Parashewanella spongiae: one gene and its partner. The protein of the gene in region 2 interacts with the protein of the main gene of each other region in a pairwise test. Links are inferred from orthologs where the notes say so. Each region holds a gene or a part of one and is shown on either strand. Other genes may lie near its edges. The genes, in order: E2I05_RS10275 and bioB.

Region 1 (9,905 bases), 480 kb from region 2 along the record:
TGGCAAAATCATCAATCTTTATTTTACCTAAATCTTTTCCGTCTCGGGTTCGCACCGCGATTTCCTTATTTTCCATTTCTTGGTCACCAACAACCAATAAATAAGGTACACGACGTAAAGTGTGCTCACGTATTTTAAAGCCTATCTTTTCATTTCTCAAGTCTTTAACTGCACGAATTCCTTGCTGTTTGAATATTTTTACAACTTCTTCAACGTAATCAGCATGCTTATCAGTGATATTCATCACAACAACTTGCGCTGGGGCTAACCAAGTTGGGAATCGTCCTGCATATTCTTCAATCAATACACCCAAGAAACGCTCTAAAGAACCGAGCACTGCTCGGTGAATCATGACTGGTGTTTGACGACTATTATCTTCAGCAACGTATGTGGCACCAAGACGTGAAGGTAAAGCGTAGTCTAATTGAACTGTGCCACACTGCCATGCACGATCTAAACAATCATGTAATGTGAACTCAATCTTAGGGCCATAAAATGCTCCCTCACCTTCGAGGATTTCGTAGACTATATCATTTGCAACTAATGCCTTTTCTAACGCCGCTTCAGCTCGTTCCCACATATCGTCATTACCAATACGTTTTTCAGGGCGGGTAGAAAGTTTCACGATAATTTCATTAAATCCAAATGTTGAATAGGTATCGTAGATCATTTCAATACAATTACTTACTTCTTGTTGTACCTGATCTTCAGTACAAAAAACGTGAGCATCATCTTGAGTAAAACCACGAACGCGCATCAATCCATGCAATGAACCAGAAGGCTCATTACGATGACAACAACCAAATTCAGCCATACGCAGTGGCAAATCACGATAAGACTTCAAGCCCTGATTAAAAATTTGAACATGCCCGGGGCAATTCATTGGTTTTATCGCATATTCACGCGCTTCACTATGTGTTGTAAACATTGCATCTGCGTATTTATCCCAATGCCCAGAGCGCTCCCAAAGCACACGATCCATCATCAATGGACCCTTTACTTCTTGATAATCGTATTCGCTAATTTTTTCACGGATAAATTTTTCAAGCTCTAAGAATATACTCCATCCATCATTGTGCCAAAAGACCATGCCAGGTGCTTCTTCTTGCATATGATATAAATCAAGCTGCTTGCCTATTTTACGATGATCACGTTTTGCAGCTTCTTCTAGGCGGTTTAAATAAGATTTAAGGGCTTTTTTATCTGCCCAAGCTGTACCATAAACACGCTGTAGCATCTTGTTATCAGAGTTACCACGCCAATAGGCACCTGCAACACTCATAAGCTTAAAGTTTTGACAAAAACGCATACTTGGCACGTGTGGGCCACGACACATATCCACGTACTCTTCATGATGGTATAAAGCCGGTGAGTCATCTTTGCTAATATTTTCATCTAAAATAGCAATTTTATACGACTCACCACGTGCTTCGAAAGTGTCTCTAGCGGTTTGCCAGTTACCAACTTTTTTGACTACTTCATAGTTAGTCTTAGCTAATTGAAGCATGCGCTTTTCTAATTTTTCAATGTCTTCTTGAGTTAATTTATGCTCAAGATCGATATCGTAGTAAAAGCCATTATCAATCACTGGTCCAATGGCCATTTTAGCGTCAGGCCAAAGTTGCTTAATCGCATGCCCAAGAAGATGTGCACATGAATGACGTAATATTTCGACACCTTCATCGTCTTTAGCGGTGATAATCGATAATTCAGAGTCAGTATTAATAATGTCGCAAGCATCTTTTAAATCGCCATTAACTCGACCAGCAATACAAGCCTTTGCTAATCCAGGACCGATATCCATTGCTACGTCATAAGTTGAAACAGGTTGAGCGAACTCACGTTTACTGCCATCAGGAAGTGTAATTACAGGCATGATTTATCCTTTCCCAGTGGTGACCCACACGTAGGGCCACATGGTTTAAATTAAGTGTGGAAACAAAAAATGAAAATAGTCTATACCAAAGTCTATTGAGTTCATTTTTTGTGGGTAAATATAATACTCGACTATGTCATTACCACGCAATAGCATCTCTGAATATCCTGAAACAAATTAAAGCGAATAAAAATTAGACATAATGAATTTGTCGACTATCTTTTAACCTCCAATGTATAGATTTTCGTTTATCAAAAGCACATTAATATAAGTAAATACTGAGGTATAGGATGTACAAAGTAGTAGTATTTGCCGCCATTACAGCAGCAGTTAGTGCCAGTAGCGCTATAGGTAACTCAAATACAAATTCATTCGATTCTATTTACTCTAAACAAGCACTATTGAATGAGATTAAATCGGAATTGAATCAACAGCAAGAAGCGATGTTAATAGATATCTCTGGTTCAATTACTCAGAAATATCTAATTAAAAATCAGCTACTTTTTTCATCATTATCGATTAACAATGGTCAGCACCCTCTGAATGATGAGAAATAAGCATTTAATTTAACAAATAAAAGCTTATTAGTTGCATTATGACTTCTTTTAAGCTTTTACTTTAAAAAATTTTCTTTCATTTACCCTATAATTTTTTATATTATAATTTCAGTCCATTTATGAGTGTGTTAACTCACATAGCACTTCTGTATAAGATAAGATCAAATCTGATGTATAACAATGAGTTTCCTTTAGCCCCAATTGAAAGAATACTTTTTATTGTCGCGATGATCCCTGAAGGGAAAGTGAGTAGTTACGGCAAAGTAGCCGACCTCGCAGGATTACCAAAGCGAGCTCGATACGTGTCAAAAGCCTTAAAATTGGCAGATCCGAAAAAAAACATACCTTGGCATAGAGTGATAAACAGCCAAGGCAAAATTTCGTTTATAAAAGACTCAAATGAGTACAGAGCACAAGCTGAATTGTTAAGAATCGAAGGTGTTGAAGTGAACCAAGGTAAAATTCAGCTGTCGAAGTATGAATGGCAACCAAATATCGCTTCTTTAGTTTTAGGCATACCCTTTTGATTTTTTTTATTAAAGGAATAATATGAGTCGCATAGTTCAGTATTTATTTATTATTACACTTTTAATTTTATCCTCTTCAGCATTCGCCACCCTATCTCCGTTATTACCTCAAACTGCAGAATACCGAGTACTGTATGGCAGTATCGACCTTGGAAAAGCGCGCTATACCTTAGACAAAATAAATGATCAGTTTAATTATAAATTTGAAAGTGAATTATCACTACTCGTCCTTTCCGATAGACGAGAAGTGAGTAGCGAATTCGTTGTAACTAACGACCATGTCAATCCGATACGATTTTTTCATGAAAGAGAGGGAACAGGAAGCGACTACCAAGCTCAGCTTGTCTTTCTTAAATCACAAGAAAAAGTATACGGAAAATACAAACATGAAAAGTTAGAGTTTAATTATGCAAATGATTTATACGACATTCTTTCAGTGCAAGTGCAATTGAGGCTCGATTTAGCAAACAAAAAAGAAGATTTAAACTACAAGATTATTAAAAGTAACAAAATTAGCGATTATCAGTTCAACATTGTAGGTACTGAAGTGATAAACATTAATCAAAGAAACTACCAAACGATCAAATTAATGGTCGAAAGAAAAAAGAAAAAGCGCCAAACATTAATATGGTTGGCACCAGAACTCGCTTACTTACCCGTGAAATTAACCCATTCAAAAAAAGGGAAAAAACAACTCGAAGTACAATTACTCAATAGTAGCTTTATGACTGAAAGAGATGAGCTCGCCCAATCTAAATAAGCACCAATCACCGGCCGACAATATTTCCCATTGTTCATTGGTAGTTAAAGGTCTTGTTGCAATAACAGTAACAATGTCATTTGGTGTTGTTTCTTTATCGAAATCAATCGTGACATCTGTATCTTTCAATTTCGCTTTACCAAATGGCGCCCTTCTCGTGATATAACACAGATTGTTACTGCAATATGCCATCAAGTTCATACCATCACTGATGATCATATTAAATACGCCATGCAATCGAAGCCTATCTGCTAGTTCGCTGATATATTCATATACTGGAATCATATCTAACGGCTCTTTTTCACCAAATTTATTAGCCACTTGCTCGATAATCCAACAAAAAGCCAATTCACTATCTGTTTCACCTACGGGTTTGAAAGAGTGGGTAAGAAACTTACTTTCATAATCAGTTAATTGGCCATTATGTGCATAAGTCCAGTTTCTTCCCCAAAGCACTCGATTAAAAGGGTGCGTATTTTCAAGAGAAACACCACCACTATTTGCTTGCCTTATATGACTTATAACAACTTCGCTTTTAATCGGATATGATTTTATCAGTTTAGCGATATGTGAATCACAACTCGGTGAAACATCTTTAAAAATTCGATTTCCCTTCCCTTCATAAAATGCGATTCCCCAGCCATCAACATGTGGCCCAGTTACACCTCCTCGTTCGACCAAACCTGTAAAACTAAAAACAATATCTGTAGGTACGTTGGCACTCATAGCCAAGAGTTCACACATTCAAAAAGCTCTTTTATTTAATATCACAACAATTTTAGTATTTTAGCGTTCGTTGTATCACAACGCTAGATGCAATCCTTGTATATGCCAACTTATTAAATTTATTAAAAAATCCTCCATAGATTATAAAACGACTAATTCAAACATTTGTTTAAAAAGTGCTTGTATTAATTTTGGCTAAGATTTACCTTGTAAATGCGACAGAGGTCTGACCACAAACTATAATATGATCATGTTCGTATTTAACGATTAAAAAATGCGATCTTCAATCAAAAGACTTAAGGAGACATAAAGGTGACAACTCTACTTTGGATTATCGCCCTTGTAATAGTGCTAGGGATTTGCAGTTACATTAGGGTTTCATTAATCACAGCATCCACCGCTGTAGCACTAGTTATAGGTGGTGCATCCATTTTTCATTTTGAGCACCCTATTCCACTCATTGTTTTTCTTGCATTAGCGATTCCATTCAACATAAAAACATTGCGACGACAGTTTATATCAAACCCTTTGCTCTCCATGTACAAAAAAATTATGCCCGAAATGTCATCTACAGAAAGAGAAGCAATCGAGGCTGGGACAACATGGTGGGAAGCTGATTTATTTGCAGGTGCGCCTAACTGGAAGAAACTTCATGATATTCCAGTGTCGCGATTAACAGCAGAAGAACAAGCTTTCCTTGATGGGCCAGTTGAGCATGTTTGTGGTTTAGTTAATCAGCATCAAGTTGCACACCAACTTGCAGACTTACCAGAAAACGTTTGGCAATATTTAAAAGACAATGGCTTTTTCGCCATGATCATCAAGAAAAAATTTGGTGGACTGGAGTTTTCTGCTTACGCCCAATCTCGAGTCCTGCAAAAACTAGCCGGAGTGAGTAGCGAACTTGCTTCAACCGTTGGTGTGCCAAACTCTCTTGGTCCTGGCGAATTATTGCAACATTACGGAACTCAAGAACAACAAAATCATTATCTACCAAAGTTAGCACAGGGAAAAGAAATTCCATGTTTTGCTTTAACTAGTCCAGAGGCTGGAAGTGATGCTGGTTCTATACCAGATTTCGGGATCGTTTGTCATGGTGAATGGGAAGGCAAACAAATTCTTGGCATGAAACTAACTTGGAATAAGCGTTATATTACACTCGCACCTATTGCGACTGTGTTAGGCCTTGCGTTTAAACTACGCGATCCAGAGCAGCTACTTGGTGAAGTTGAAGAGTTAGGTATTACATGCGCACTGATCCCAACCAAAATACAAGGCGTCATTACTGGTCGTCGTCATTTTCCATTAAATTGTATGTTCCAAAATGGTCCTACTCAGGGTGAAGAGGTTTTTGTCCCACTTGATTTCATTATTGGTGGCCCAAGCATGGCTGGTCAAGGTTGGAGAATGCTCGTTGAGTGTTTATCAGTAGGTCGGGGAATTACCTTACCTTCAAATTCAGCTGGTGGTATCAAGACAGCAGCTGTCGCAACTGGGGCATACGCTAGAATACGTCGACAATTCAAATTACCAATCGGGAAATTAGAAGGCATTGAAGAGCCAATGGCTCGTATTGGTGGCAATGCATACTTAATGGATGCCGTTACAGCCTTAACCACTACAGGCATAGATCTCGGTGAAAAGCCTTCTGTTATTTCAGCTATTGTAAAATGTCACTTAACTGACCGTATGCAAAAATGTGTTATTGATGCAATGGATATTCATGGGGGTAAAGGTGTTTGCTTAGGCCCCAATAATTATTTAGGCCGTGGTTACCAAGCGGCACCAATAGCAATTACGGTTGAAGGAGCAAACATTTTAACTCGCTCAATGATTATCTATGGTCAAGGTGCAATTCGCTGTCATCCTTATGTATTGGCCGAAATGCAAGCTGCATTCGATCCTGATCCTTCTAAGGCATTAAAAGATTTTGATAATGCCATATTTGGACACATCGGTTTTGCTATCAGTAATTTCACTCGTAGTTTATGGATGGGATTGACTGGTTCAAGATTGTCAAACGCACCGTACTCAGATAAAACTAAGCGTTACTACCAGCAAATGAATCGCTTCAGTGCAAACTTAGCATTGTTATCTGATTTAGCGATGGGTACTTTAGGTGGTAGCTTAAAAAGAAAGGAGCGTATATCTGCTCGTTTGGGTGATTTGCTCAGCCAGTTATATCTAACATCTGCAGTGCTGAAACGTTATAATGATGAAGGCCGACAAATTGAAGATTTACCGCTTGTTCAATGGGCTGTAGAAGATTCATTATTCAAACTTCAAACCTCACTTGATGAATTGCTTAATAACTTCCCACTAGGACTAGGCCGTTTATTACGCTTGATAATATTCCCGTTCGGTCGATGTGTTAAAAGACCAAGTGATATATTGGATCACCAAGTTGCGAACATTATGCAAACACCTTGTGCTAGCCGAGATCGTTTAGCTGAAGGACAATATTTATTGGCAAACGAGAACAACCCTGTCGGAGTTCAAGAGCAAACATTTTTAGATTTAATTGCCTGTGAGCCGCTCCATAAAAAGGTGTGTGGAGTTTCGGGAGAAAGGTTACCTTTCATGTGGTTAGATCATGTCGCAGCTAAAGGGCTTGAGCTCAATGCTTTAACTGAAGAGGAAGCTGATTTGATGAAGCGAGCTGAAATTGGTCGCTTAAAATCTATCAATGTTGATGATTTTGATCCAGCTGAATTAAAAGCTCAACTAACCATAATGAAAGCGGCTGATTATGCAGCTTAAACCTAAAAACATCAGTTGAACGCTGAGTATATGTGTAACTGTTTGAGCAATACGATGATTTTATCATCATGGTTTTCACCAAATGAGTGAAGTGCTCTACGCTCACAAGCTTGCTAAAATGGCTGCTATCTGCGTTGTAACTTTTGCAAGTAGAATAACTATTTGCTGTAAGCTACGCCTTATATCAGCCACTTTTTCTACGCTTGAAAACGCAGTCTACTGATGTTTCAAGGTTAAATGCTAGATAAGTAAGTAACTTATAAAAAAGGAGAGCAAACGCTATCCTTTTTTAATCGTTTGAAATTTTTTATGGCTCTTGACGAGTAGAAGCTAAAACGATTTCACGAATACAAACGCTTTTTGGCTGTTGCCATGCATATAATGCAGCATCGGCAATCACATCAGGTCCAATTACAGAACCCATGCTTTCTTTCCATGACTCATAACCAGCGACAATATCTTTGTCCGTAGTATGGCCAAGTAATTCTGTTTCTACTGCTCCTGGAGCAATAGTAATCATACGAACATCAAAAGGAGCCACCTCTTCACGAATGTTCTCAGTCATTGCATGAACAGCAAACTTAGTGCCGCAATAGGCTGCATGATTGCCAAAGGTTTTACGACCAGCAACCGAGCTTACATTAATAATTGTTCCAGATTTACGGGCTTTCATGTTACCCAATACAGAATGAATACCATTCAGTACACCCATAACATTTACATCAACCATTTTCTGCCATTCAGCAGGGTCTTGAACATCAGCCGCTCCCAACAACATCACACCAGCATTATTTACTAAACATCCAACAGGCCCAAATTTAGCTTCAGCTTTTGTTATGGCAGCTTTCATTGCATCTAAATCAGTAACATCAATTTTTGCTGTCATGCAGTTGTCAAGTTTAAGCTCTTCCATGCGCTCAACACGACGCGCCAATAATAATAATGGGTGACCAGCATGACTAAATGCCTTGGCCATTGATGCACCGATGCCAGATGAAGCGCCTGTAATTACAACTAATTCTTTATTTTGTGAACTTGTCATTACTTTTACCTATAGTTGTTAACTAATTTAAAATCTAAAATTACGCGATTAAGCTCGATCAACCTTGAATCTGAAATCATTATATTGAGGCATCTAAAGAGTTTAAAATACTAATTTTAGTTGGATATGATAGTCTTTACCTATAGATAACCTCACTTTATCAATAAGCAATAACTATGATCGATTTAAGACTACTTCGCTTTTTCATCGCTATTTTCGAAGAAAACAACATTACTGCTGCCGCTTCTCGTTGCCATGTAAGCCAACCTTCATTATCTTCTGGTTTAAAACAGCTTGAAGAACAGCTGGGCGGCGCTTTATTTGAAAGAAGTAAAAAAGGTGTCAAAGCATTAGATAACGCAAATTATTTATACCCTTTAGCACTAAAACTTGTTGAAGAAGCAAAACAATTACCGGGGTTATTTCACGAAAAAGCCAGCCGAGTAAAATTCCGCTTAGCCGTTATGTCAGACTTAAGCCCGAGAAGACTCTCGGCAGTACTTGGCCACATCAACAACGCCATTGATCACTTAGATATCGAATTGGTTGATCACCTTAGTACCGCAGATGCAAGGCTAACAATTGAAGAATTACGTCATGAAGATGAAATATTCTTTCCTCTCTGGGAGGAAAACTATGTACTTTGTGTCCCAACAAATCACGAGTTAGCAAGCCACGAAAAAGTTCAGCCTGAACAACTACAAGGATTCAACTTTATTGAATGTCCACCTTGTAAGGCCCACCAGCAAACGATTGGTTTATTAGCTTGTAATCACATTTCCCTTAACTTAGTCGCCAAGGCTGAATCTAAATCACTTGTACAATCATTAGTGCTTGCTGGTTACGGGATAAGTTTTTTACCTGACGGCTTAATTGAAGATGAGTCAAGGCTATCCAGAGTAAATTTCGACGGTCCTAGGATGTTCCGTCGTATAGGTTTGTGTTACCCAGCGCACCAAAGTATTTCACCAAATCTGGCCGCAATTTTACGGTTTTTAAATCAGCAATATACTTTTACTGTATAGTTTGCACAATACAGTCACCTTTAAGTATATACCGACTATTTATTCAAGAGTGTGAATACATGAAAATATAATCCCGAATATTTTGTTACCTACTATGCAATACAATGAATAATTATATTTTATTGAGTAACATTAACTCACTAGGATGTGGGTTCATATAATAGGATTCTGTTATATATTGATTAGGATATTTCCTAAAATGATGTCTTAATAAGGTGATAGGCACAATCAGTGGTAACAAACAATTACGATAATCGTCTATCACTTCATTTAGCTCTGCTTTGTCGTCAGTGTCTAAATGTTTTTTTAGATATCCCTGAATATGCAATAAAGTATTACTATGGTTTTTTCTTGTTGCGACGAGCTTCAGTGTCTGCATCATGTTTTCAAGATAGTCATCAGCAATCGCATGCAAGCTGATATTTTCATTTCTTGAAAGTAAATTTCCGAGCTTTTTAGCTTTAGTCTGATTGTGACTCATTAAAACATACTTATGATTAGCATGAAATTTTTGAAGCTTAGATATTGAAACACCTTCTTGAAGCATTGCTTTCCAACGTGAATAAATGAACACACGTTGTATAAAATTTTCTCTTAAGTGGGGATCTTCAAGACGACCTTCCTCCTCAATA
Region 2 (10,825 bases):
GAGCGTAGAGCACTTCACTCATTGAGTGAAAGCCATGATGATAAAGTCATCTTATTGCTCAAACAGTTACTCATATACTCAGCGTTCAACTGATGCTTTAGATTTAACGTTATAGTCACTCTAGCGAAGGCAAGGAACGAAGTAACGACAGCTTTGTTGTCGGTAGTCTAGCGTCTTTTTCTTGTTTAGAGAAAGTCGCTGGATACCAGCCTACGCAGGTATGACAAATTGTGTTAATCCGCCCCAAGGGTCGAGAAATCAAACCAAAAGTGATTAAAAGACAAACTAATTATTCAGCTTTAGCCATTCGTGACTGTCCTGACCAAGGAAATATGCCTAATTTAAATTTCATAATGATTATTGCTCCAACGGCCGAAATACTCATAGCTAAACTTGTTGCTATCGCTGCCCCTTCAATATTTAAAATAGGGATCAGCAACCAATTTAAAAATATATTTGAAACGACACTAATAATGAGTAAGACCATAATTGATTTTTCAGCACCGCCATATTGTAGCCAAATAATGGGTACTGACATCAATGCCGTAATGGCGTATCCAATAGTTAGTGCTTTTAGTGCATTGAATGCTAAATCAACATCATGCCCAAAAAAATCAAGAATTTGATGACCAAATAAAATTAGCAATAGGCTTAACGGTAGAACAAGCAAAAAACTCAACACCATACTTTTTCGATTTAATGCGCGTATAGTGCCCTGCCCTTTATTTAATGCCTCTACAACCTGCGGTGAAAACAAGGCGATAAGCCCAAGCTGTATCACAATGATCACAAATGTTGTTACTGTTGCCGCAGCAAAGTGGCCAACGGCAATTTCACCAGCCATGAATTCGATCATGTAAATATCGACTTGGCGCATAAACATTTGTAGCGCAGCAACAACCATAATTGGAAAAGATATCTTTAACCACTGGGACCGATTACCTACTCGCACTATATTTTTCAGTGGCATTAAAGAAAGCCTATATATACATACTAAACTGAAAAATATAAGAGAAAGAACGACTGCACCAACAAGCCCTACGGCCATAAAACTACTAATTTGTCCAAATATTAAGCTAGCAATAAAACAAAATAAAAATGCGAGTGTAGAATAACCCAATCCCCAAGGAATAAAAGCCAGATCGAGCCGATTCGCAGCGTGCAGCACTCCGCACAACAAACCTGAAATTCCAGCTAGAGGAATCACTATAGCAGCCAAAAGTAGTGGATGATAACCATTACCGCTAAACGTTGATATATGCAGGTAATGTCCAATAACAATTAAAACTAACAGAACAATCGAAACTATAGTTGAAACTATAATGTAAAAACGAACGTACCCCCATACCCCTTCTTTATTCGGGTTTTTAATGTGTGGAAGCAGTAATCTTGGAGCAGCACTCGCGCCTCCCATCATAGTGATAATGCTACCTAAATAGATAAAAGCTTCTGCAACCTTAAAGTTACCATAATCGTTTGATCCCATATGGCGAGCTAGAAATATATTAAAAGCAAAATCAATAAAATAACCACTGACAAAAATCATCATAATTGTTGTGGTACTGGTGAAACCACTTTTTTTAATAGATGAGTCTTGAGCACTTGCCATAAGTCCATTTCCAAAGTTTTAATATTGATTAATATGAGGTTAGATCAGGGCTAATATATTTGCCATATAGATCCTCATTACTACTTGAAACTTATTCACAAAATACGCGAACTCACTCGAGCATCTTCAACATCAGGAAGTGCTTTGTTACACTCTTAGCAACACAAAAGACTCTTGGATAAAAGAATGACAACAAACGCCCTATTGCTGAGTAGTTCGCGTGCAGGAAATACTCCTTACTTAAAGCATGCTTTATCTCTTATAAAATCGATGACCAAAAACGCAAAAAAATGGGTTTTCATCCCTTATGCAGGCGTAAGTTTCAGTTACGATAAGTATTTAGATATTGTTGCAACGGCACTAACCGAACTTAATATTGAAATCTCAAGTATTCATCAGCATGACGACCCCAAAAAAGCCCTAGAAGAAGCTGAAGGTATTATGGTTGGCGGTGGAAATACCTTTCATTTATTGCATGAATTATATCGTTATAATTTAATTGATTTAATAAAAAATAAGGTCAGCAGTGGCATTCCTTATGTAGGCTGGAGTGCGGGATCAAATATAACCGGATTAAGCATTCGCACGACCAATGACATGCCGATTATTGAACCGCCTTCTTTTGCCGCATTGAATATTTTGCCATTTCAGGTCAATCCTCATTACACCAATTATCAGGCACCCGGCCATAATGGTGAAACACGTGCACAACGCTTACTTGAGTTCACCAAAGTAGATCCTAGAACCCCTGTTGTTGGCATCGTCGAAGGTACCGCTTTATTACGTCAAGGAGATAAGCTAACTCTTATCGGTGATGAGGATGGCTATTTATTTTGTGGTGAACAGCAAGAAGTTGTCATTCCAGCAGGAAGCGATTTGTCTCATTTACTGAATTAGCAATTCAATAAATGAGACACATCAAGATAGTCGGCTGCATTATCCGCGGTCGGCTTATTTAAATAAGGAACAACACCCAAACATGGTGACTTCATCATCACATTTAAACTCGTTAAATTATCTTGTTGCGCTTGCATATTTTTATCAACACAGTTTGCGACCCATCCGACTATGTTAAGACCATCAGACAAGATTGCTTCTTGAGTAAGAACTCCATGATTTAAGCAGCCCAATTTTAAGCCTACGACTAAAATAACCGGCAAATCTAACTTTTGGATAACTTCTGAAAGGAATTCCTCGTTATTTAACGGTAATCGCCAGCCTCCAGCTCCCTCTAGAAGGTTAAAGTCACTTTCGGAAAAAACATCTGTGGAAAGGTGACCTAACACCCTCTCACTTGTTAGTTCAAAACCAATCTGCTTGGCGGCTACGTGAGGCGCTATAGCGGGTTCAAAACTAATGGGATTAACAATAGAATAGTCAATTTCTTGTGACGATGCAGCCATAAGGCTTAAAGCATCCGAGTTACGTAAGCCATTGCATGTTTGTTCGCAACCTGAAGCTATCGGTTTAAACCCTGCTGTTTTCATCGATTTATTATGGATCTTAGCCCAGCGGTTTACGGCCATTAATATCCCCGATGAAACTACTGTTTTACCGCTATCAGTATCAGTTCCCGTCACAAAGTAATTCATTCTTAACCTATTTTTTTAGCTCTTATTCGGACAATTTCATAAGTGAGTGGTAAGCCACGTTTCGTGGTTTGTTGCTTCGATAATTTAATCAGCTTGTCCCAATCTTTCCTACCTCTTATCTGCACTTGAGAATCAGAGTTCTGAAATTTCACTGATGCGCCAACACCTTTTATTGAATATAACAGCTCTTTTAAAGTAGAAAAATAAACCACTTTTTTTGATAATTCTACTTCGAGAACTTTCCAATTACTTGTTTCAAATGCTTGTTGGTACTCAGATAATTCACGAAATTGATTAACACTAAACCCAAGTGCTTTGAGTTCTGGCAAACTATTATTAGCGACAAGATTTAAGTGAATTTCACCGCCATGAGTAAGTACCCGCTGAGCTTCATCAATCGCACTCTTGTAATCTGAACACCACTGCAATGCTAGATTTGAAACAATGTAATCAATTGACTCTGATAAAAGTGGTAAAGATTGAGCATCCGCATTAATTGGACTGTAAGAAGGAAATTTTGATTTTAAAAAAGATAGCATTCCAAATGCGACATCGAGACACAAAACACTCGATGCTGGATTAACATGATACTGCGTTCCAGGTCCAGCACCTAAATCAACAATATTTCCTTGTAAATTTAGCCCCTCTATTAATTCTGAAGAACAAATGGTTTGTACCACATTATGAGAGCTATAAGTTTTTGCGGCTGCCGAAAAACCTTTACTTACTGGCGAATGTTCAGCGAACGATTGAGACTCACATGACCACTTTTCAGCGAGCATGACAATATTCCTCATTCATAAACAGCTTATCCAATGCGGTAATACACTGATCAATATCTTCTGTTGAGTGTTTTGCTGTTATTGTTATTCTTAGCCTATCAGTATTTTTCGGCACAGTAGGTGTTCGAATCGCCCCTACCCATAATCCATCAGATTTTAATTGGTTAGATGCTTCGACTGCTTTTTCAGGATCTCCAATTATAACACCTTGGATCGGCATTTCAGATTCTATTAAATCGATATTTCTCCGTTTTGCTTGTTGTTTAAAATAGGCAATATTACTCATTAATTGAGATTGTAATTCCGGATTATCCGCGATGTATTTGCAGGCTGAATAAGCCAAACAAGCATTAATGGGAGAAAGCGCCGTTGAATAAATATACTCTCTAGAATGGCTGACTAAATAATCAATGAGCTGTTTACTGCCCAATACAGCCGCACCTTGGCAACCCAAAGCTTTACCAAAGGTGATGATCTGTATATTGCATTTTGGTTGCACATTAGGCGCAACACATAAGTTAATCACTCCGAAGCCATGAGCATCATCAACAATGAGTTGGGTATGATATTTCTGGCAGAGCATTGATAGGTATTCTACGGGAGCGCAGTCACCATCCATGCTAAACACGCTTTCCGTAACCAATGCGGAAGTATTGTATTTTTTTAACAAGGTTTCAGCGTGTTCAACCTTATTATGAATAAAACGTTTTAATACTGCGCCAGAGTGGCTTATTCCATCAATGATTGAGGCATGAATTAACTTATCAGCAATAATGTGATCGGTCTTATCAAACAATGCCGTCATCAAGCCATGATTAGCACTAAAACCTGAATTGAATAACAAGGCCGCTTGGTGTCCAGTTTGCTGGCATAATAACTGCTCAAGCTTCATGTGTGCATCGCAATACCCAGAAACCAGTGGTGATGAGCCACTGCCTAAACCATATTTTAAGGTTGCTTTGTGAAGTTCATCGAGCAATGCAGGTTCTCTATTCAATCCTAAATAGTCATTACTACTAAAATTAATGTACCTCTTACCCTCAACGTCTATTTGTGTCGTGTGTTCAGGTATTGAGTTCACTATAACACGCCTACGCAACACACCTTTTTCAGCACTCAAGTCGATGGCAGCTTGCATTTTTTTCTCGAGGATATGATTAGCGTTCGTCATTCTATTAGTTTCGCTCATTGACACCATTAAAGGCAGCTTTATAGCGCTGCTGCATCATAAAATGCGCCATTTGACTTATCATGTTGAGCTAACGCTTTTTCTAGCAATTCAGTTTCTTGCTCTAATTTAGCTACTGGCCCTTGCTCAGGGTGTAGACCCAAGCGCTTAAACAAGGTTAAATCATCATTCTCTTCAGGATTAGGTGTCGTTAATAACTTACAACCATAAAAAATTGAATTTGCCCCAGCAAAGAAACACATAGCTTGCATTTCATCGCTCATACTCTCGCGCCCTGCTGATAATCGAACCCGAGATTTAGGCATAAGGATACGCGCCACAGCAATGGTTCGAACAAACTCTAATGGATCAAGATCATCTAAGTCGGCAAAAGGAGTGCCTGCAACCTTAACTAACATATTAATCGGTACTGAGTCTGGGTGTTGTTCAAGATTAGCAAGTTGCTGCAATAAACCAGCACGATCTTTAGCTTGTTCACCCATACCAACAATACCGCCGGAGCACACTTTCATGCCAGCAGAGCGAACATTATCCAAGGTATCTAAACGGTTTTGGTAAGTACGAGTCGTAATTACATCACCATAGTACTCAGGTGAGGTATCAAGGTTATGGTTATAATAATCTAGGCCTGCATCCGCTAATTGACTCGCTTTATCAGTATCAAGCATCCCTAACGTCATACAAGTTTCCATACCCATGGCTTTGACTTCTCTTACCATTTGAGTCAAATATGGCATATCTCGTTGTTTTGGGTCACGCCAAGCCGCCCCCATGCAAAAACGTGAAGCGCCTGCAGCTTTAGCGCTTTTAGCTTCTGTTAATACCGTTTCCATTGCCAATAAACGTTCTTTTTCAAGGCCTGTATCATAACGAGCGCTTTGAGGACAATACTTACAATCTTCAGGGCAAGCACCTGTTTTAATCGACAGCAAACGACTGATTTGAACTTCATTCGGATCAAAGGTTTCTCTATGAATACTGTGTGCTTTAAACAATAAGTCATTCATTGGAAGTGCAAACAAGGTTTCAATTTCTTCTCGTTTCCAATCAGTCCGACATTCAAGCTGCGACATAATTTATCTCTTTTATTTCATCGTTATGTTGGCTAGGATAGCCACAACTAAGCTGCTGTCAATGCCAGATAACACAACCGATTTACCAATGGTTAAAATATGAACAATGAAAATTCTGTAAATTCTGTAAATTCTGAAAACCAAGCATGGGATTTTGACTTTGATCGCCAGCACATCTGGCATCCATACACGTCGATGAATCAGGCCTTTCCGGTTATAGGAGTAGAATCCGCTGACGGTTGCGAGCTAACACTAAATGATGGAACAAAACTAATTGATGGCACCAGCTCTTGGTGGGCTTGCGTTCATGGTTATAACCATCCAAAAATCATTTCAGCCATGTCAAAGCAGTTGAATATGTTGCCCCACATTATGTTTGGCGGCATCACTCACACACCAGCCATTGAATTAACTAAAAAACTCATTGAGATGACTTGCAAACCACTCACAAAAGTATTTTTTAGTGATTCTGGTTCCATTGCTGTAGAAGTAGCCATAAAAATGGCTCTCCAATATTGGCAAGGCATCGGAAAAGCCAATAAGCAGAAATTAATTACGATAAAACGCGGTTATCATGGCGATTCGTTCGCGTCGATGAGCGTCTGTGATCCTGACAATGGTATGCATACTATGTTTGGCGATGCAGTCACTAAACAACACTTTGTTAAAGCGCCACAAGCTAAGTTTGGTGAGCCCGTTAACTCAGGTGATGTCGAAGCACTGAGACACAAATTTATCTCACATCACAACTCCATTGCGGCAATGATTTTAGAACCAATTAAGCAAGGTGCAGGAGGCATGTACTTTTATAGTGCTGAGTACTTAAAAGAAGTAAGAGCACTGTGTGACGAATTTAATGTCCTTCTCATTATTGATGAAATTGCAACAGGCTTTGGGCGTACAGGAAAACTATTTGCTTATGAACACGCAGATATTACACCAGACATTTTATGTTTAGGTAAAGCACTAACTGGCGGTTATATTAGCCTTGCTGCAACCTTATGTACGGATAAAGTTGCAAAAGGTATCAGTGACTCTCCAGCAGGTGTTTTCATGCATGGACCAACATTTATGGCAAACCCGCTTGCATGCTCTGCGGCTAATGCCAGCCTTGATTTAATCAACGAGGGGAAGTGGCAGTCACAAGTCATAAACTTAGAAAAACAAATGGTGGCTGAGTTAGAAGAAGCCAAATGTTATACCGCGGTAAAAGACGTTAGAGTACTTGGTAGTATTGGTGTCATTGAAATGGATCACTCACTCAATGCAGCCGAACTGCAACCTCACTTTACTGAGCTTGGAGTTTGGATAAGAGTATTTGGCAGTGTCATATATATTATGCCGCCGTATACAATTTCTCCAAAACAACTTACTCAACTGACTACTGCAATGAAAGTGGTTGCCAAAATGATCAGTGACACACCCGCTTCAACAAAAAAAGTATTTATCAGCCATGGCTAAAAAATTTTAAACCAATTCAACCTCTTTATGACTGAGAGGTTGTCCATTTAATATTTTATCAATGAGTTTAGGTAGCGTTTCCGTTGCACACCCTTTATATTGGGCATCAAAAGAACCCGTATAACATGGTTCAGTATTTACATCGATGGTCTTGGCACCAAAGGCTTTCGCCAATCGAACAAAGCCAGCAGCAGGGTAAACAACACCCGATGTACCCACAGATATGAATAAGTCGCACTCAGTTAACGCACGCTCAATCATGCCCATTCCAATAGGCATTTCACCAAACCAAACAATATGTGGTCTTAGACGCTGAGCTGGTTGGCAACAACTACACAATTGTTCAGAAGAGAAGTCCTTTTTCATCAAAAAGCTTAAATTGGATCTTGGACAGCGACCTTTGCGTATCTCTCCATGCATATGCAGGACTTGCTTACTCCCTGCTCGTTCATGAAGATCATCTACATTCTGGGTAATTACAAATAATCTACCTTGATGCGCTAGTTCAAGCTTAGCAAGGGCAACATGAGCAGCATTTGGACTAACAAGGGGATCATTCAATTGTGCGCGGCGTTGATTATAGAAGGTGTCAACTAACTCAGGATTGCTCGCATAACCTTCAGGTGTGGCAACATCTTCAATCAAATGCTGCTCCCAAAGGCCATCTTGAGATCTAAACGTTTCAATTCCTGAAGGAGCTGAAAGGCCTGCTCCCGTCAAAATGACAATATTTGCATTGCTGTAATCTTGTATCATTAACTGTATTTCCTTTTAACAAATCATGCTGCTAAATCCTTCTGCAACTTTCGGATTCTGACATATATCCTTAAATTTAGTAAGCCTATCTCGATGAATTTGTATGCAAACTACAATTAATGCTCGAATAATAACCAAAATTTTACCAACAAAACATGAGTAAAGGTTTATGTTTTCAATTATCTCTTTATAATGAATTTATAACCCTATGGACGAACCCAATGGTTCTGCAATCAAGAGATTAGCGATGACAGATGGAAATCAAGCACTGAAAAAAGCCGGCTTAAAAGTCACCTTACCACGCGTCAAGATCCTAGAATTGATGCAAGAGCCCGAAAACCAACACATCAGTGCAGAAGATTTATATAAGCGCTTATTGGAAATTGGTGAAGAAATTGGCCTTGCGACTGTGTACCGTGTATTAAACCAATTTGACGATGCGGGCATTGTTACTCGTCATCACTTTGAAAGTGGTAAAGCGGTATTTGAATTGTCATCTCAACATCACCATGACCATTTAGTATGCTTAACCTGTGACCGAGTGATTGAATTTAACGATGATGTCATTGAGCAGCGTCAGCTTGAAATCGCTGATAAACATAATATTAAGCTGACAAACCACAGTTTATATCTTTATGGTGTATGTACTAATGAAGATTGTGAGCATAATGACGAGTAAGTCGTTACTGTTTAATAAAAAACCAGCGTTTTAGCTGGTTTTTTATTGGACGAAGAAAAATTTATAAGTCTTTATGAAAAACGTTTATCGTTGCACCCATAAATTTATCTTCATTACGCCATTTCATACCTACTTTTTTAGCGATGTTTTCAGAGCCAACATTCCCTTCTAATATCATAGCAATAGCAGACTTAATCCCATGTTCAGGAAAAGAACTCAATGCCCCTTTTGCAGCCTCAAAACCAATTCCCTTCCCCCAATAATCTGGGAAATATCGATAACCTAACTCAACTTCATTTAACTCTTCTATGTATTTTGGGCCACAAAAGCCAATTACTTTATCATCGGTTTTATGGTGTACAGCCCAACGCCCAAATCCAAATTCTTCGTAATTGGGTAATATTACCGTTTTATAAAGTTTGGTCGCTTGTTCTCTTTTAATAAATGGCTCGGTGGGAATATAGGCTAAAATTTCAGGAATTCGATTCATTTCAAAAAGTGCATCAATATCATTTTCTGTGAATTTTCTTAAAATTAAACGTTCCGTTTCAACAATCATGTCCATGCCTTTTCTTTTATTGTTTTAATAGACATTACAATAACAAATACAACCAAAAGCTAAAACTAAATAAAGAAAGAATAGTTGATATAACCACTGTACTCCCAATAATCGCAGGCTCATCTTTAAGTTCAGAAGCAATCAAATAAGCATTAACGCCCAATGGCGAAGCGGCCAATAACACAAGTATGGCTATTTGCTCTAGAGAGTTTGGCCAGATGTAACTGGCCGAGCAATACACCAAAGCAGGAAGAAAAATAAGCTTGATCGCACTCAAATAAAACGCGGTTGTTAAGTTCTCACCTAATTTTAAAAAGAATAAATTGGCGCCTAAGACAAACAGAGCTCCTGCTGTAGCAGGTTTAGCAATTAATACTAAAGATTCAACGACAAATTCAGGTAAAGGGATACCACTTAAACTAACGATTATCCCCAAAGAGATACTAAGAACGACTGGATTAAATACGACTAAATTGGCAAATTCTTTTGCAGAAATCAATTTTCCTGTTTTGTTCGCACTCAAAATAAAAGTCAGTGAAAACAAAATTAAGCTGTGCAAAGGAATGATAATGAACACTCGGCTAATAAAGCTCTCACCTAACGCAGCACTAATAATAGGTAAACCAACTAAAACCGTATTTGAGTAGCTGGCACCCAATGCTAAAACGGAAGCCGAACGCTTACTGAATCGATTAAAAATAAAAAAACTGACACCAAACAACAGCACAATAGGAACATAAAAGCTCAACAAGCTATTTAAGTCAGCTACTTCTGATAAATCAGCTTTAGCCATATTGATGAATAACATTGCTGGAATGCAAAGATTGAAAATAAATCTGCTCAGACCGCTAATACCATCTCGGTTTATTATGCTAAACCGGCTTGAGAAATAGCCCAAAATAACGACAAAAATCAATGGGAAAATAATCGAGAAAATAGTCATGTGAAGTTCTTTAGGAAAGTTGCGGAAGAAAGTATACCGATAAGTTCTCGTCGCTCCAGCGTAGGCTGGAAACGAAGTAACGACAGTTTTGTATGGTCGGTAGTCTAGTGCATGTTTTTTCTATAAAACTCACTGGATACCTGTCTTATGTGGCATGACAAAGATTGGTACTTTCTAAATCG

What was found.
Region 1: the proteins of bioB (region 2) and E2I05_RS10275 interact in binary tests that used the Escherichia coli proteins (3 or more experiments, as listed by UniProt). The link is inferred for Parashewanella spongiae from one-to-one orthologs.

The regions. Positions count from the first base shown.
Region 1 is NZ_CP037952.1:2,641,875-2,651,779, reverse strand. The notes cover bases 2,566-5,494. They hold E2I05_RS10275 (class II glutamine amidotransferase), read right to left. Parts: upstream 4,465-5,494; coding sequence 3,667-4,464; downstream 2,566-3,666. Other genes in these bases: fadE (acyl-CoA dehydrogenase FadE), read left to right, coding at 4,759-5,494; E2I05_RS10280 (DUF3108 domain-containing protein), read left to right, coding at 2,983-3,720; E2I05_RS10285 (MGMT family protein), read left to right, coding at 2,604-2,960. Also shown: thrS (threonine--tRNA ligase), read right to left, coding at 1-1,876; E2I05_RS10290 (hypothetical protein), read left to right, coding at 2,167-2,433; more of fadE, read left to right, coding at 5,495-7,206; E2I05_RS10265 (SDR family oxidoreductase), read right to left, coding at 7,514-8,248; E2I05_RS10260 (LysR family transcriptional regulator), read left to right, coding at 8,425-9,273; E2I05_RS10255 (YbgA family protein), read right to left, coding at 9,386-9,905.
Region 2 is NZ_CP037952.1:2,164,490-2,175,314, reverse strand. What follows is about bases 4,220-7,018. They hold bioB (biotin synthase BioB), read right to left. Parts: upstream 6,246-7,018; coding sequence 5,193-6,245; downstream 4,220-5,192. Other genes in these bases: bioA (adenosylmethionine--8-amino-7-oxononanoate transaminase), read left to right, coding at 6,345-7,018; E2I05_RS08255 (aminotransferase class I/II-fold pyridoxal phosphate-dependent enzyme), read right to left, coding at 4,220-5,172. Also shown: E2I05_RS08275 (oligosaccharide flippase family protein), read right to left, coding at 290-1,609; dipeptidase PepE, read left to right, coding at 1,796-2,506; bioD (dethiobiotin synthase), read right to left, coding at 2,503-3,201; E2I05_RS08260 (methyltransferase domain-containing protein), read right to left, coding at 3,204-3,881; more of E2I05_RS08255, read right to left, coding at 3,973-4,219; more of bioA, read left to right, coding at 7,019-7,706; E2I05_RS08240 (NAD-dependent deacylase), read right to left, coding at 7,713-8,462; fur (ferric iron uptake transcriptional regulator), read left to right, coding at 8,710-9,141; E2I05_RS08230 (GNAT family N-acetyltransferase), read right to left, coding at 9,203-9,700; E2I05_RS08225 (AEC family transporter), read right to left, coding at 9,735-10,643. UniProt on the Escherichia coli protein: Catalyzes the conversion of dethiobiotin (DTB) to biotin by the insertion of a sulfur atom into dethiobiotin via a radical-based mechanism.